Regions from separate parts of the Kitasatospora sp. NPDC057692 genome, predicted to be linked through region 2. Evidence: riboswitches for the same ligand, from Rfam matches in the RefSeq annotation. Region 2 holds a riboswitch; each other region holds the start of a gene.
The links. A riboswitch is a leader RNA that binds a small molecule or an ion and turns the genes downstream of it on or off. The one in region 2 is predicted to bind cyclic di-AMP.
Positions count from the first base shown of each region.

Region 1: another riboswitch for cyclic di-AMP. It lies ahead of ACFVFS_RS16995 (peptidoglycan DD-metalloendopeptidase family protein); the one in region 2 lies ahead of ACFVFS_RS18140 (transglycosylase family protein).
Region 3: another riboswitch for cyclic di-AMP. It lies ahead of ACFVFS_RS34805 (M23 family metallopeptidase); the one in region 2 lies ahead of ACFVFS_RS18140 (transglycosylase family protein).

Region 1 is NZ_JBHVIV010000026.1:68,272-72,715, reverse strand. It holds gene purB (adenylosuccinate lyase) at 1-777, shown strand, start outside; gene ACFVFS_RS17000 (MFS transporter) at 794-2,440, opposite strand; cyclic di-AMP (ydaO/yuaA leader) riboswitch at 2,651-2,818, shown strand; gene ACFVFS_RS16995 (peptidoglycan DD-metalloendopeptidase family protein) at 2,821-3,813, shown strand; gene ACFVFS_RS16990 (APC family permease) at 4,231-4,444, shown strand, end outside.
Region 2 is NZ_JBHVIV010000028.1:76,865-81,308, forward strand. It holds gene eno (phosphopyruvate hydratase) at 1-943, opposite strand, end outside; gene ACFVFS_RS18140 (transglycosylase family protein) at 1,187-2,116, opposite strand; cyclic di-AMP (ydaO/yuaA leader) riboswitch at 2,122-2,270, opposite strand; gene ACFVFS_RS18145 (cytochrome P450) at 2,502-3,788, opposite strand; gene ACFVFS_RS18150 (SDR family NAD(P)-dependent oxidoreductase) at 3,986-4,411, shown strand.
Region 3 is NZ_JBHVIV010000094.1:23,658-28,101, reverse strand. It holds gene ACFVFS_RS34830 (SpoIIE family protein phosphatase) at 1-403, opposite strand, end outside; tRNA gene ACFVFS_RS34825 (tRNA-Ile) at 592-665, shown strand; gene ACFVFS_RS34820 (TetR/AcrR family transcriptional regulator) at 737-1,306, opposite strand; gene ACFVFS_RS34815 (alpha/beta fold hydrolase) at 1,351-2,178, opposite strand; gene ACFVFS_RS34810 (YiaA/YiaB family inner membrane protein) at 2,302-2,592, opposite strand; cyclic di-AMP (ydaO/yuaA leader) riboswitch at 2,839-3,007, shown strand; gene ACFVFS_RS34805 (M23 family metallopeptidase) at 3,020-3,889, shown strand; gene ACFVFS_RS34800 (hypothetical protein) at 3,945-4,444, opposite strand, start outside.

The sequences.
Region 1 (4,444 bases), on a different contig from region 2:
GCCGGGCACCTCGGCTTCGAGAACGTGCTCACCAGCGTCGGCCAGGTCTACCCGCGCTCGCTGGACTTCGAGGTGCTGACCGCCCTCGTCCAGCTGGCCGCCGCGCCGTCCAGCCTGGCCAAGACCATCCGGCTGATGGCCGGCCACGAGCTGGTGACCGAGGGCTTCAAGGAGGGCCAGGTCGGCTCCTCGGCGATGCCGCACAAGATGAACACCCGCTCCTGCGAGCGCGTGAACGGCCTGGCCGTGATCCTGCGCGGCTACGCGTCGATGACCGGCGAGCTGGCCGGCGACCAGTGGAACGAGGGCGACGTCTCCTGCTCGGTGGTCCGCCGGGTCGCGCTGCCGGACGCCTTCTTCGCCTTCGACGGCCTGCTGGAGACCTTCCTGACCGTCCTCGACGAGTTCGGCGCCTTCCCGGCCGTGATCGAGGCCGAGCTGGACCGCTACCTGCCGTTCCTGGCCACCACCAAGGTGCTGATGGGCGCGGTGCGCGCGGGCGTCGGCCGGGAGACCGGGCACGAGGTCATCAAGGAGCACGCCGTCGCCTCCGCGCTCGCGATGCGGGCCGGCGCCCGGGAGAACGAGCTGCTGGACCGGCTGGCCAACGACGACCGGATCCCGCTGGACCGGGCCGCGCTGGACGCGCTGCTGGCCGACCGGCTGTCGTTCACCGGTGCCGCCGGTGCGCAGGTCGCCGAGGTCGTCCGCCAGGTCGAGGCCGTCGCGGCCGCGTACCCTGAGGCCGCCAAGTACGCGCCGGGCGACATTCTCTGACGGATCGCCGGGCTTCTCAGGGCCCCGTCGCCGAGGAGGCGGCGGGGCCCTCGCCGTGCTCCGCCGGGACGGCGGCGGGGTGGCCGGGGTCGAGCGGCGGGCCGTTGGTGGGGCAGGTGTAGCGGCAGTCCGGCTCGGCCACCGGGTGCTCGTCCGCCGGGGCCAGCACATTGCCGTGGACGGCGACCAGCGCGGTCACCCCGCCGGCCACCAGCAGCCCGGCGCAGATCAGCATCGCGGTGCGGAAGGCGGAGTCGACCGCGTCCGGCACCCGGTAGGCGTCCCCGCTCAGACCGGCCAGCGCGGGCAGCGCGGCGACCGCCAGCAGGCCGGCCGCCCGGGCCGCCGCGTTGTTGACCCCGCTGGCGATGCCCGCGTGCCGCACGTCCACCGCCGCCAGCACGGTGGCGGTCAGCGGCGCGACCAGCAGCACCATGCCGAAGCCCATCACCGCGACCGCGGGCAGCACGTCCGTCCAGTACGAGGCGCCGGGGCCGATCCGCAGCATCAGCAGCACGCCCGCCGCGCAGAGCATCGGACCGACGGTGAGCGGCAGCCGGGGGCCGATCCGCTTGCCCAGCCGGCCGGCCCGGGCGGACAGCACCAGCATGATCACGGTGATCGGCACCAGGGCCAGCCCGGAGACCAGCGGGGAGAAGCCGGACACGATCTGCAGCTGGACGACCAGCAGGAAGAAGACGCCGCTGAAGGCCGCGTAGACGGCGAGGGTGACCAGGTTCACGGCGGTGAACAGCCGGGAGGAGAAGAGGCCGAGCGGCAGCATCGGCTCCGGGGTGCGGCGCTCGACCACGACGAAGGCGGCGCCGAGCAGCAGGCCCGCGATCCCGCTGACCCAGACCTCGGCGGACACGCCCTTCCCGGCGGCGGTCAGCGCGTAGGTGACGGCGCCCAGCGCCAGGGCGGCCAGCGCCGCGCCCAGCACGTCGAAGCGGCCGGTCGCGGACTCGTCCCGGCTCTCCGGCACGTGCCGGGCGGACACCGCCACCACCAGCGCCGCCAGCGGCAGGTTCAGCAGGAAGATCCAGCGCCAGCCGGGCCCGTCCACCAGCCAGCCGCCGAGCAGCGGGCCGACCGCCGCCGAGACGCCGCCGAACCCCGACCAGAGGCCGACGGCCGCCGAGCGGTCGTCCGGGTGGAAGACCGCCTGGAGCATCGCCAGCGAGCCGGGGGTGAGCAGCGCGCCGCCGATGCCCTGCACGGCGCGCGCGATGATCAGCACCTCGATGGTGGGCGCGGCGGCGCAGGCCGCGGAGGCGGCGGCGAACCAGACCACGCCGAGCAGGAAGACCCGGCGCCGGCCGTACCGGTCGCCGAGCGCGCCGCCGAGCAGGATCAGGCCCGCCAGGGTGAGCAGATAGGCGTTGAGCGTCCATTGCAGGGCGTCGAGTTGGGCGCCGAGGTCGGCGCCGATCCGGGGCAGCGCGACGTTGACGACGGTTCCGTCGAGCATCGCCATGCTGGAGCCGAGCACCGTCGCCAGAAGTACCCAGCGACCCTGCGCGGTGCCCAACCGCAGGGTGCCGGCCTCGGAGGTGGCCACGGCCCATGGTGAGCCCGGTGGGGCCCACGTGACAAGGGTCACCGGGGGTGTGTCGGAGGATGCCCGCTCCGTGAGTGATCGTGTGCGTACTGATTCCGACATCGGCGCAGGGTTGCGGATCACGTGCGCACCGTCAATGGATTGTGCACGTACTGTGCATGCCTTTCCTGCGGAGCGTCACGGCATTGCGGACTTTGGTCCCGGGGTGCGGAGATCGACATTGCTTCACCCGAACGGATGGGTTTTAGTTCAGCGACCGCCCGGCGTCAGCCCGGGTGGCCACCGGGTGGAACGCCTAGTCCTGCCGCTGCCCGGTGGTACGCAACGAACTCTGTACGGCAGGAGCGGGGGACCCACAGGTAAGTCGCCGGACCCATTTCTTCTTGCGGTCCGGCTTGGGGTGAAGCCGCCATTGTGAGCGGCCGGGCAACTCCAGCCCGAACCCGACAGCTCACCTCGCAGGCGTCGGAGAGGACATTTCCATGCCCGCACAGGCTCGTCGTATCGCCCTGCCCCGCGCCGCCCGCATCGGCATCGCCACCGCTGTCACCGGTGCCGCCTTCGCCCTCCCGCTGGTGACCACCGTCACCGCCCAGGCCCACGAGGTCCCCGCCGCGAAGGCCGCCGCTCCGGCCGCCGCCCCGGCTGCCCAGGCCGCCCCGGCCGCCGCTCCGGCCGCTCCGGCCGCTCCGGCCGAGGAGAGCTACAAGGTCGTCGGCGGGGACACCCTGTCGAAGATCGCCGCCGCGAAGAGCGTCGAGGGTGGCTGGCAGGCGCTGTACGAGCACAACCGCTCGGTCGTCGGCGCCAACCCGAACCTGATCTTCCCGGGTCAGCAGCTCGCGCTCGGCACCAAGGCCGCCCCGGCCGCCCCGGCGACCAAGCCGGCCGCGCCCGCCGCGAAGCCCGCCGCCCCGGCTACCAAGTCGGCCGCCCCCGCCGCGAAGCCGGCCGCTCCGGCCGCGAAGCCGGCCGCCCCGGCGACCAAGCCGGCCGCTCCGGCCGTCAAGCCCGCCGTCCAGCCCGTCGTCGCCCCGGTGACCGCGACCCCGGTCGTCGCCGCCACCTCCGGCTACGTCGCCCCGCTGGCCAACCCGAAGCTCGGCACCGCGTACGGCGTGGCCGGCTCGATGTGGGCCTCCGGCCACCACACCGGCGCCGACTTCGTCGCGGCCACCGGCACCCCGCTGCGCGCCATCGCGAACGGCACCGTGGTGAAGGCCGGCAACGGCGGCGCCTACGGCAACGAGGTCGAGATCAAGCTCGCCGACGGCAAGTACGCCCAGTACGCGCACCTGTCCTCGATCGGCGTGAAGGTCGGCCAGGCCGTCACCGCCGGCCAGCAGATCGGCCTCTCCGGTGCCACCGGCAACGTGACCGGCCCGCACCTGCACTTCGAGGTCCGCACCGGCTCGGAGTACGGCTCGGACATCGACCCGATCGCCTACCTGCGGGCGCACGGCGTCGCGATCTGACCCTCCGGTCGGATCCTCTCCACCACCGCTGGGTGCGGGGCGAAACGACTCCCCCGGAATGGTCATGTCGGGTGACCGCTCGACCGGGTGATCGCCGTACCTCCAGTGGATCGACGGGCGCGGGACACGCCCGTCCGGCCGGCCCGGCTCGCGAGACCTCCCTCGCGAGCCGGGCCGGCTGCCGTCGTTCGCCGGTCGCCGTCACTGCGCGTCGTTCGCCGTGCGCCGGTCACCGCGCGCCGTTCGCCGTGCGCCCTCGAACGGGGCGGGTCCCGCTCGAACGCGGCGTCAACCCCGAGGTGCTGACGCCGGATCACCCCTCGTTGCGGCCCCTTCGCCGCGCCCCCGATGCTGTCGGGCAGTCAGCGCCCGACCGGACCGGCGGGCGGCACAGCCACGGCGGGTGAAGGGGGCCGGATGGCCATCCAGCGCGGGGACGCGGTCGAGGGCGCGGCGAGTCCGGGGGCGGGGGTGCACCGGCTGAAGGCGGACTCGGTCGGGCTGGCGGGCGTGGTGTTCATGGCGGTCGCCACGGCGGCGCCGATCACCGCGATGACCGGCAACCTCCCGATCGTCATCGGTCAGGGCAACGGCGCCGGGGCGCCCGCCGCGTACGTCTTCGCGACCCTGG
Region 2 (4,444 bases):
TGACGAACAGGTCGTCGCCGACCAGCTGGACCTTGTCGCCCAGCTTCTCGGTCATGGCCTTCCAACCGTCCCAGTCCGACTCGTCCAGCGGGTCCTCGATGGAGACCAGCGGGTAGGCGGCGACCAGGCCGGCGTAGTACTCGATGAGCTCGGCGGAGGTGAGCGCCTTGCCCTCGAACTGGTAGGCGCCGTCCTCGTAGAACTCGGAGGAGGCGACGTCCAGGGCGAGCGCGACGTCCTTGCCCGGCACGTAGCCGGCCTTCTGGATGGCCTCGACGATGAGGTCCAGGGCCTCGCGGTTGGAGTCCAGGTTCGGGGCGAAGCCGCCCTCGTCGCCCAGGCCGGTCGACAGACCGCGCTCCTTCAGCACGCCCTTGAGGGTGTGGTAGACCTCGACGCCCCAGCGGACGGCCTCGGAGAAGGACTCCGCGCCGATCGGGGCGATCATGAACTCCTGGATGTCGACGTTGGAGTCCGCGTGCGAGCCGCCGTTGAGGATGTTCATCATCGGGACCGGCAGGACGTGCGCGTTCGGGCCGCCCAGGTAGCGGAACAGCGGCAGGTCGCTGGCCTCGGAGGCGGCGTGCGCGACGGCCAGCGAGACGCCCAGGATGGCGTTGGCGCCGAGCGAGGACTTGTCCGGGGTGGCGTCCAGGTCCAGCATGGCCTGGTCGATCAGGCGCTGCTCGGTGGCGTCGTAGCCGACCAGCTCGGGGCCGATCTGCTCGATGACGGCGAGAACGGCCTTCTCCACGCCCTTGCCGAAGTAGCGGTTCTTGTCACCGTCGCGGAGTTCCAGCGCCTCGAAGGCACCGGTGGAGGCACCCGACGGGACGGCGGCACGGCCGGTGCTGCCGTCGTCGAGGCCGACCTCGACCTCGACCGTGGGGTTGCCGCGCGAGTCGAGAATCTCACGGGCGACGACGACATCGATGGACGGCACGAGGCATCTCCTAGCGGAAGCAGGTTCGGCTGACGGTGGGGTGCAGTCGGCCGGACGATTGCGGAGTCGTTACGACCAGAGCCTAACCGCACGGGCTGTCCGGGCCACGTCGGCCTCGGTTCCGTCTCAGCGTGTGGCCGCTCTACCCACCGGTAGTTCACCTGGTTGCCCGACCGGAGAGGTCCGGATGCGGACGAAGGGGGACCGATCGGCCCCCCTTCGTCCGTGCGGTCGGACCGGTCGTCAGCCGAGGGCCAGGACCTGGCCCGGGACGATCAGGTTCGGGTCGGCGCCGACGGTGCCGCGGTTGCCGTCGTACAGCGCCTGCCAGCCGCCGGAGACGCCCTGGGCGGTGGCGATCCCGGCGAGGGTGTCGCCGGAGCGGACGGTGTAGCCGTGGCCGGCCGGCTGCTGCTGCGCGGCGGGGGCGGCCTGGGCGGCCTGCTGGCCGGCGTACTGCTGGTAGACGCCCTGGTGGCTGGTCCAGTACCAGGCGCCGTTGTTCTGGTACCAGAAGACCTTGGCGTCGGCGTCCCAGCCGGCCTTGCCGGAGAAGGCCGGGGACTGCGGGGACTGCTGCTGGACCTGCTGCTGCGCCTGCGGAGCCTGCTGGGCGCTCTGCGGCGCGTACTGCCGGGCCTGCGGCTTGGCGGCCTGCTGCTGCGGCTGGGCCTGCGGCGCGGCGGCGGCCGGCTTCGGGGCGGCGGGCTTCGGGGTCTGCTGCTGGGGCTGGGCCTGCGGCTTCGGGGCGGCCGGCTTGGCGTCCGCCGAGGTGTCGACCGCCGCCGGGGCGCCGCCCTTGCTCAGGCCCGCCTTCTTGGAGCAGACCGGCCAGGCGCCCGGGCCCTGCGAGGCGAGGACCTTCTCGGCGACCGAGATCTGCTGGGCCTTCGAGGCCTGGTTGGCCTGCGCCGCGTAGGCGGTGCCGCCGTACGCCTTCCAGGTGCTGGAGGTGAACTGGAGGCCGCCGTAGAAGCCGTTGCCGGTGTTGATGCTCCAGTTGCCGCCGCTCTCGCACTGGGCGACCGCGTCCCAGGTGGAGACCGGGGCGGCGGAGGCGCCGGTGGCGCTCAGGATCGGCATCGCCAGTCCGACGCCTGCGACACCGGCGACGGCGATGGCCTTCTCGGCCTGGGTACGGCGACGGTGACGACCGGTTCCAACGAACAGCATGAAGGGGTCCCTCTCCGCACGCCTGCGAGGTGAGCTGTCGGGTTCGGACCGGGAGGTGGCCCGGCCGCGCGGAGGCGGCTTCACCCCTAGCCGTGGGAGACGGCGCAAAACCTGGGTCCCCCGCCCCTGCCCAGGGTTCTGGTCGGTGTCCCGTGTCGCGGCGGGCAGGACTCGGCGTTCCGCGGACGGGGCTCGCAGCTGCGAACTCCACGGAGACTAGACAGATCTTCAGAGCAATCACAAGCTCATATCGCCGATATCACATGGACATCACGTCATGTGATGGATTGCCTACCAACCGAGGAGGTATGTCCGGATTGAGGGTGGTTCAGACCCCGGTCGGGCGGGCAACGGAGAGCGCCCGTCAGCGTGTTGTGCCGGTCCGTCAGCCCTCGGAAGGGATGCTCGGAGCCTCCTCGACGGGCCTTTTCTCCGGTGTGAATTCCACCGGAAGTTCACGGAGTCCCCGCATGATCAGACCACCGCGCCAGCGCAGGTCCCCGGGGTCGGCGGCGAGCCGCAGGTCCGGCAGCCGGGTCAGCAGGGTGGCCAGCGCGGCCCGCCCCTCCAGCCGCGCCAGCGGCGCGCCGATGCAGTAGTGGATGCCGTGCCCGAACCCCAGGTGCGGATTGTCCGCCCGGGCCAGGTCCAGGGTGTTCTCGTCGGAGAACCGCGCCGGGTCCCGGTCCGCCGCCGCGAGCACCACCAGCACCGGGTCGCCGACCGGGATCTCCACCCCGCCGATGGTCAGCGGGCTGGTCGCGAACCGCCAGGTGGCCAGCTCCACCGGCCCGTCGTAGCGCAGGAGTTCCTCGATGCCGGTCTCCAGCAGCGCGCTCTCGCCGCGCCCGACGGACTCCTGGAGCAGGTGGCGCTGCCCCGGGTTCCGGAACAGGGCGAGACACCCGTTGCCGATCAGGTTGATGGTGGTCTCGAAGCCGGCGAACAGCAGGATGAAGGCCATCGCCGCCGCCTCGTTCTCGGTCAGGTGCTCGCCGTGGTCACCGGCCCGGATCAGCCCCGAGATCAGGTCGTCGCCGAGGTCCGCCCGCTTGCGGTGGATCAGCTCCAGCAGGTAGGCGCGGATCTTCTTCACCGCGCGGCCCACGCCGCCGCGCTGCCCGCCGTGGTGGCGGATCATCGCGCCCGCCCAGTCCCGCAGGTCGTCCTGGTCCTCGGGCGGCACCCCGAGCAGGTCGCAGATCGCGTAGATGGGGAGCGGGAAGGCGAACTCGTGGATGAGGTCGGCGGAGCCGCGTGCCGCGAAGCCGTCGATCAGCCGGTCGGTCAGCTGCTGCACCCGCGGCTCGAAGGCCGCCACCCGGCGCGGGGTGAACGCCTTGGACACCAGGCGGCGCAGCCGGGTGTGGTCCGGCGGGTCGATGTTCAGCAGATGGGTCATGAGGTCGGCCTGGCGCTCGCCCGGAATGCCGACCCGTCCGGTGCGGTGGGCCTGCTCGCTGTGGTGCGCCGGGTTCTTGGAGAGCCGGCTGTCCGCCAGTGCCTGCCGGGCGTCCGCGTACCGGGTGACCAGCCATGCCTCCACCCCGCTCGGCAGGGTGGTCCGGTGCACCGGCTCGTGCTCGCGCAGCCACGCGTACGCGGGGTACGGATCGGCGGCGAACTCCCAGGTGAACAGGGGCGGACGGGCGGCGTCGGGCTCGGCTGGCATGGGTCGACGGTATCCCGGGCCGATCCGGGCCGGCGCACGGCGTGCGCGGCGCCCGGGCGGGTCCGTTCCGCGCGGCAGGCGTGAGCCTGGTCACCTGAGGGGTAATTCCTGTTGCGGGGGATCGGGACCTGCCTACGATCCTCCGCAAGATGTCCGTGGGCGCCGGTGCGGAGCCGCCCACAGGGAGGAGCAAGGCCATGCGGGTCACCGGTTCGGTCGTCGTGATCGCCGTACTCGACGGCGGGTCGGGGGCGGGCCTCGCCCGCCGGCTCACCGCGGCGGGCGCCGCCGGGATGCTGATCGCCGATCAGCAGGCCGGGGTCGCCGAGGACCTCGCCGCCGAGCTCGACCGGCCGGGCTGCCGGGTCGTCGGCGTCGGCGGCGACGTCCGCCGCCCCAGCGACGTCGCCGCGCTGGTGGACACCGCCGAGAAGCACCTGGGACCGATCGACCTGTTCTGCGTGGCCGGGCCGGGCGGCGAGCGGATCGCCTCCCTCTCCGACCTGCCCGACCACCTCGACCTGGAGCGGCTCGCCGAACTCGTCGCCCTGGTCGGCGAGGCGATCGGCGAGGTCGTCGTCCCGGCGCAGCGCCGCCCGGTGGAGCAGGTCGCCGCCGTCTGAGGCGGCCGTCCGTCCGGGCGGGCGGCGTCCGCG
Region 3 (4,444 bases), on a different contig from region 2:
GGGCGAGGACGCCGATCGGCCGCTCGTCGACGATCATCGGCAGGGCGACCACGGCGACCATTCCGGTGCCCATCCCGGCGTTCCGGTTCGGGTAGTCGACGCTGGTGCGTTCGGGGCTCAGCAGATAGGGGCGGCGCAGCTTCAGCGCCATCGCGGCGGGCAGCTCGCCGGCCGGGTCGACCACGCTGTAGCGCTCGTGGGCCCAGTCGGGCAGGCCGTGCGAGGCGGTGAGCCGGAGCATGCCGCCGGGGTCCAGCAGGTAGAGGGCCGAGCCCTCGCCGGTGATCCAGCCCGGGCCCTCGGCGAGCACGGTGCCGAGCAGTTCGGCGGCGCTGGTGCAGCCGAGCAATAAGCGGACGCAGCGCATGGCACTGCGCGCGGTGGGGCTGCTGCGCGGGTCCACGGGACGGCCGGCCTCTCCGGTTCCTTATGGGGCGGTTAATTCTTAATACCTTATTTCTTAAGCGGGTGAGGCGTGGGGCGAACGACGACTCCCGGGGCACCCGCTCGCCCGGTGTGCGGGCACCCGCTCCGGGTCCGGTACCCTTCTCCGTACGACGTTCCGCCGCACCGGCGGGGCGTGCGCGGTACGGGGCTATAGCTCAGACGGTTAGAGCGCTTCCCTGATAAGGAAGAGGCCACAGGTTCAAGTCCTGTTAGCCCCACACCACCGCGAAGGGCCCGGAGCGTTCCCGCTCCGGGCCCTTCGTCGTTCCCCGGCCCCGGCCGGCGCCGCTCAGGGGCGGGGCCAGTCGCGCAGTCCGGCGGTCAGCACGGTGATCATGCGGTCCTGGGTCTCCCCGAGGTCCTCGGCGAGCTGGAAGGCGCCGCCGGTCGACAGCGCGGCGAAGCCGTGGGCCAGCGAGCGGAAGGTGCGGGCGGCGTGGATCGCCTCGGAGCCCTCCAGCCCGTACCCGCGCAGCACCGCGACGATCACCCCGACCAGTCGGCCGGCCGCCGCGGCCAGGTCCTCGTCGGGCTGCGGCGCCTGCGGCAGGGCGGCGTAGCGGTGCGGGTGCTCGGTGGCGTACGCGTGGTACGCCCGCAGGACGGCGGCGACCGCGGCGTCCCCGCTGCGGCCGAGCGCGGCCTCGGCGAGCCGGTCGGCCAGCTCCTCGGTCACCCGGACGGCCACCAGCCGGCGCAGTTCGGTCAGGCCGCCGCTGACGTGCTTGTACAGCGAGGGGGTGGCGACCCCGGCGCGGGCGGCCACGGCGGCCAGGGTGAGGGCCTCCGGGCCCTGCTCGTCGATGAGGGCGAGGGCGTGGCCGACGACCTGCTCGGGGGTCAGTCCGACTCGGGGCACTGCGGGTCTCCTAGCTGAAGGGGGGGCGGGGCCGGCGGGGACGGTCAGGCCAGGTCGGCCAGGAAGGACAGCAGGGCATCGGCGGTGGCCCGCGGGTGGTCGGCCATCGGGTAGTGCCCGGCGCCCTCGATCATCACCTTGCGCGCGTTCAGCGCGGCGGCCTGCCGGTCGGCGACCAGCTCCGGCTTCCCGAAGTCGGGGTCCTTCGAGCCCATCACGACCAGCGCCGGGCAGCGCACGGCGGCGGTCCAGCCGGCGGGCGAGGAGTCGCCGCGCACGTAGCCGCGGGTGGCGGTCTTCCGGCCGGGGGCGCGCATCGCGGCGACCAGCCCGGCCACGTACTCCTCGTGGTCGGCCGGCTTGGGCCCCGGGTAGGCCGCCTTGCGGTGGTAGAGGCCCCAGAACGCGGGCGAGTGCACCAGCAGCGCGCCCATCGCGCCGACCACCAGGCGCTGCAGCGCGCCGGGAGGCACGTTCTCGACGAAGGCGTCCAGCAGGACGACGCCGGCCACCCGCTCGGGGGCGTCCCCGGCGGCCTTGACGACGCTGGCGCCGGTGTACGAGTTGCCCGCCAGCACGGCCCGGTCGATGCCCAGGTGGTCCAGCAGGGCGAGGACGTCGCCGGCGATCGCGGCGGGGGAGTAGTCGTCCCAGAGGATCGAGGACTCCCCGAAGCCGCGCAGGTCCATGGTGATCACCCGGCGGCCGGCCGCGGCCAGCAGCGGGCGCAGGTGCCGGTAGGCGGCCCGGCTGTCGAGCATCCCGGGGAGCAGTACGACGGGGGCGCCCTCGCCGTGGCCGGTGTCGTCGAAGGCGATCCGGCCGCCGGGCAGGTCGAGGTGGCGGGTGGCGGGAGCGGTGGTGCCGTTCATGGGGAGCCTCCTGGGCCGGCGGGATCGTCGGCGAGTGCCGATAGCCATAAAGCTAAGGCTAATAGCCTTAGCCGTCAAGCCGTCGGTGTCGCCCCCGCCGGGGCTGCTCCCGTCCGGGTCCGGTCAGACCCCCTCCACCTTGAACGGGTCGTGCTCGGTCAGCAGCTTGTCGAGCCGCGCCTGGTCGACCCGGGTCACCAGCTCGGAGGTCTCCTGCCGGTCCCGGACCACCTTGGCGAGGGTGAAGGTCGAGGTGATCGTGTAGAGCAGGCCGAGGGCGAGGAACGCCCGGGTCCACGGCTCCACCGGGAGGAAGGCGATCCCGGCGCCGACGGCGGTGCCGGAGAGGGCGAAGGACAGCACGGCCTGGAGGTGGTACGCGGCCGTGGTGCGGGACTGCATCGGTGCGCTCATGGGCGCCAGGATGGCCGCGCCCGGCCCGGTCGCACATGAGTAGGCGTACTCAAGTGAGGGCCCGTTCGTTGACGTCCCGACACGTTCGGTAGTGTCAGATGTCATCAAACGCCCCAAAACGCCCATCGGGCCGCGTGGTGCCCGATCCGTATCCCGTCGTCACCAACGGATGGCTTGGAATCGGGGGGCTCTCGGATTAACGTTTGATAACGCAGCGCGGTCCGCAACGCCGTACCCAGACGGCACCGTGCGCCGTCGCCTAATCCCGCCGGCCGGCCTCCGGGCAGGCCAGGGAGCCGGGGAACCACGTTCCTTGGGGTGAATCGGCCAGGCCCTGGCCAGTCCAGGCCCAGCCGTAGGAGACCTTCCTGCTCCGAACCCGTCAGCTAACCCGGTAGGCGCGAAGGAAGGAAAGGAGCGCGCCTCCGTGGCGTCGACGCACACTCCGGCACACCCGTCCGGTTCCTCGGCCGGCACCCAGCTGCTCGATCACCCGGGCCCCTTCGCCGGGCACGGCCCGTTCGGCGGCCCCGCCGACGAGACCGCCCCGCCGGCGGCGGAGACCAGCCGGCACCGGATGCCCCGTCAGGGCCGCGGCACCGCTCCGCTGCTCGGCGTCACCGCCGTCGCCGCCACCCTGGGCGCCACCGGCTTCGCCTCCGCCACCCCGGCCGCCGCGCCGGCCGTCGAGGCACCCGACGAGCTGCCGGTCGCGCTCTCCGCCGACCCCGGCCTCGCCCTCGCCGCCCGCATCCAGCAGCAGGCGGACAGCCAGCGCACCGCGGCCGAGGAGACCGCCCGCGTCCAGGCCGCCCAGGAGGCCGAGGCCAAGCGGGCCGCCCAGATCGCCCAGCAGGAGCAGGCCAAGCGCGCCGCCGAGGAGGCCGAGAAGGCCAAGCTCGCCGAGATCAAGCTGCCGGTGAAGGACTACCGGCTCTCCGCCCACTACGGCCAGAGCGCCCGCTACTGGGCCCACCTGCACACCGGCCTCGACTTCGCCGCGGACCAGGGCGAGCCCGTCTACGCGGTCGGCCAGGGCACCATCACCTCGGCCGGCTGGGCCGGCGCCTACGGCTACCGGATCGTCGAGACCCTGCCCGACGGCACCGAGATCTGGTACTGCCACCTCTCCTCGATCATCAAGGGCTCCGGCAAGGTCGTCCCCGGCCAGCAGATCGGCAAGGTCGGCGCCACCGGCAACGTCACCGGCGCCCACCTGCACGTCGAGGTCCGCCCCGGCGGCGGCGCCCCCGTCGACCCGGAGAGCTGGTTCGAGCAGCGCGGCGTCACCCCCTGACGCTCCCCGCGGACCACGAGGGCCCCGGCCGCACGGCCGGGGCCCTCGCGCGTCGCTACGCCTCGTCCCCGGGCGTGTCCGGGTACTCGTCCGTGTGCTCGTCCCCGTACTCCTCCGCGTCCGCGTCCGGCTCCAGCGACGCCAGGTAGGCGTCGATCTCCGCCTGCCCCGGCTCCGGCGCCAGCTCCGGGAACCCGTCCACCAGCAGCCGCGGCAGCCCCGGCACCGTCCACGCCCCGGCCAGCTCCAGCGCCACCTCGACCGCGGCCTCCTCGAACGCCCCGAAGTCCCCGGCCAGCTCGTCCGGCATCGGCCGGCCCAGCGCCGTCAGCTCCGCCAGGTTCCGGTAGCTGCGCCGCATCAGCCCCTGCTCCAGCAGCCGCCGCGCGCCGTCGGTGGCCATCCCGACGGCCAGCGGCCGGGCCCCGCCGTCCCAGCCCCCGTCGTCCACCGGGTCCAGCACGCCGTCCGCCTCCAGCGCCGCGAACGCCGCCGAGCGCTCCTCCTGCGGCAGCTCCCGGAACCCCTCCAGCCAGGCCCGCACCGCCGCCTCGT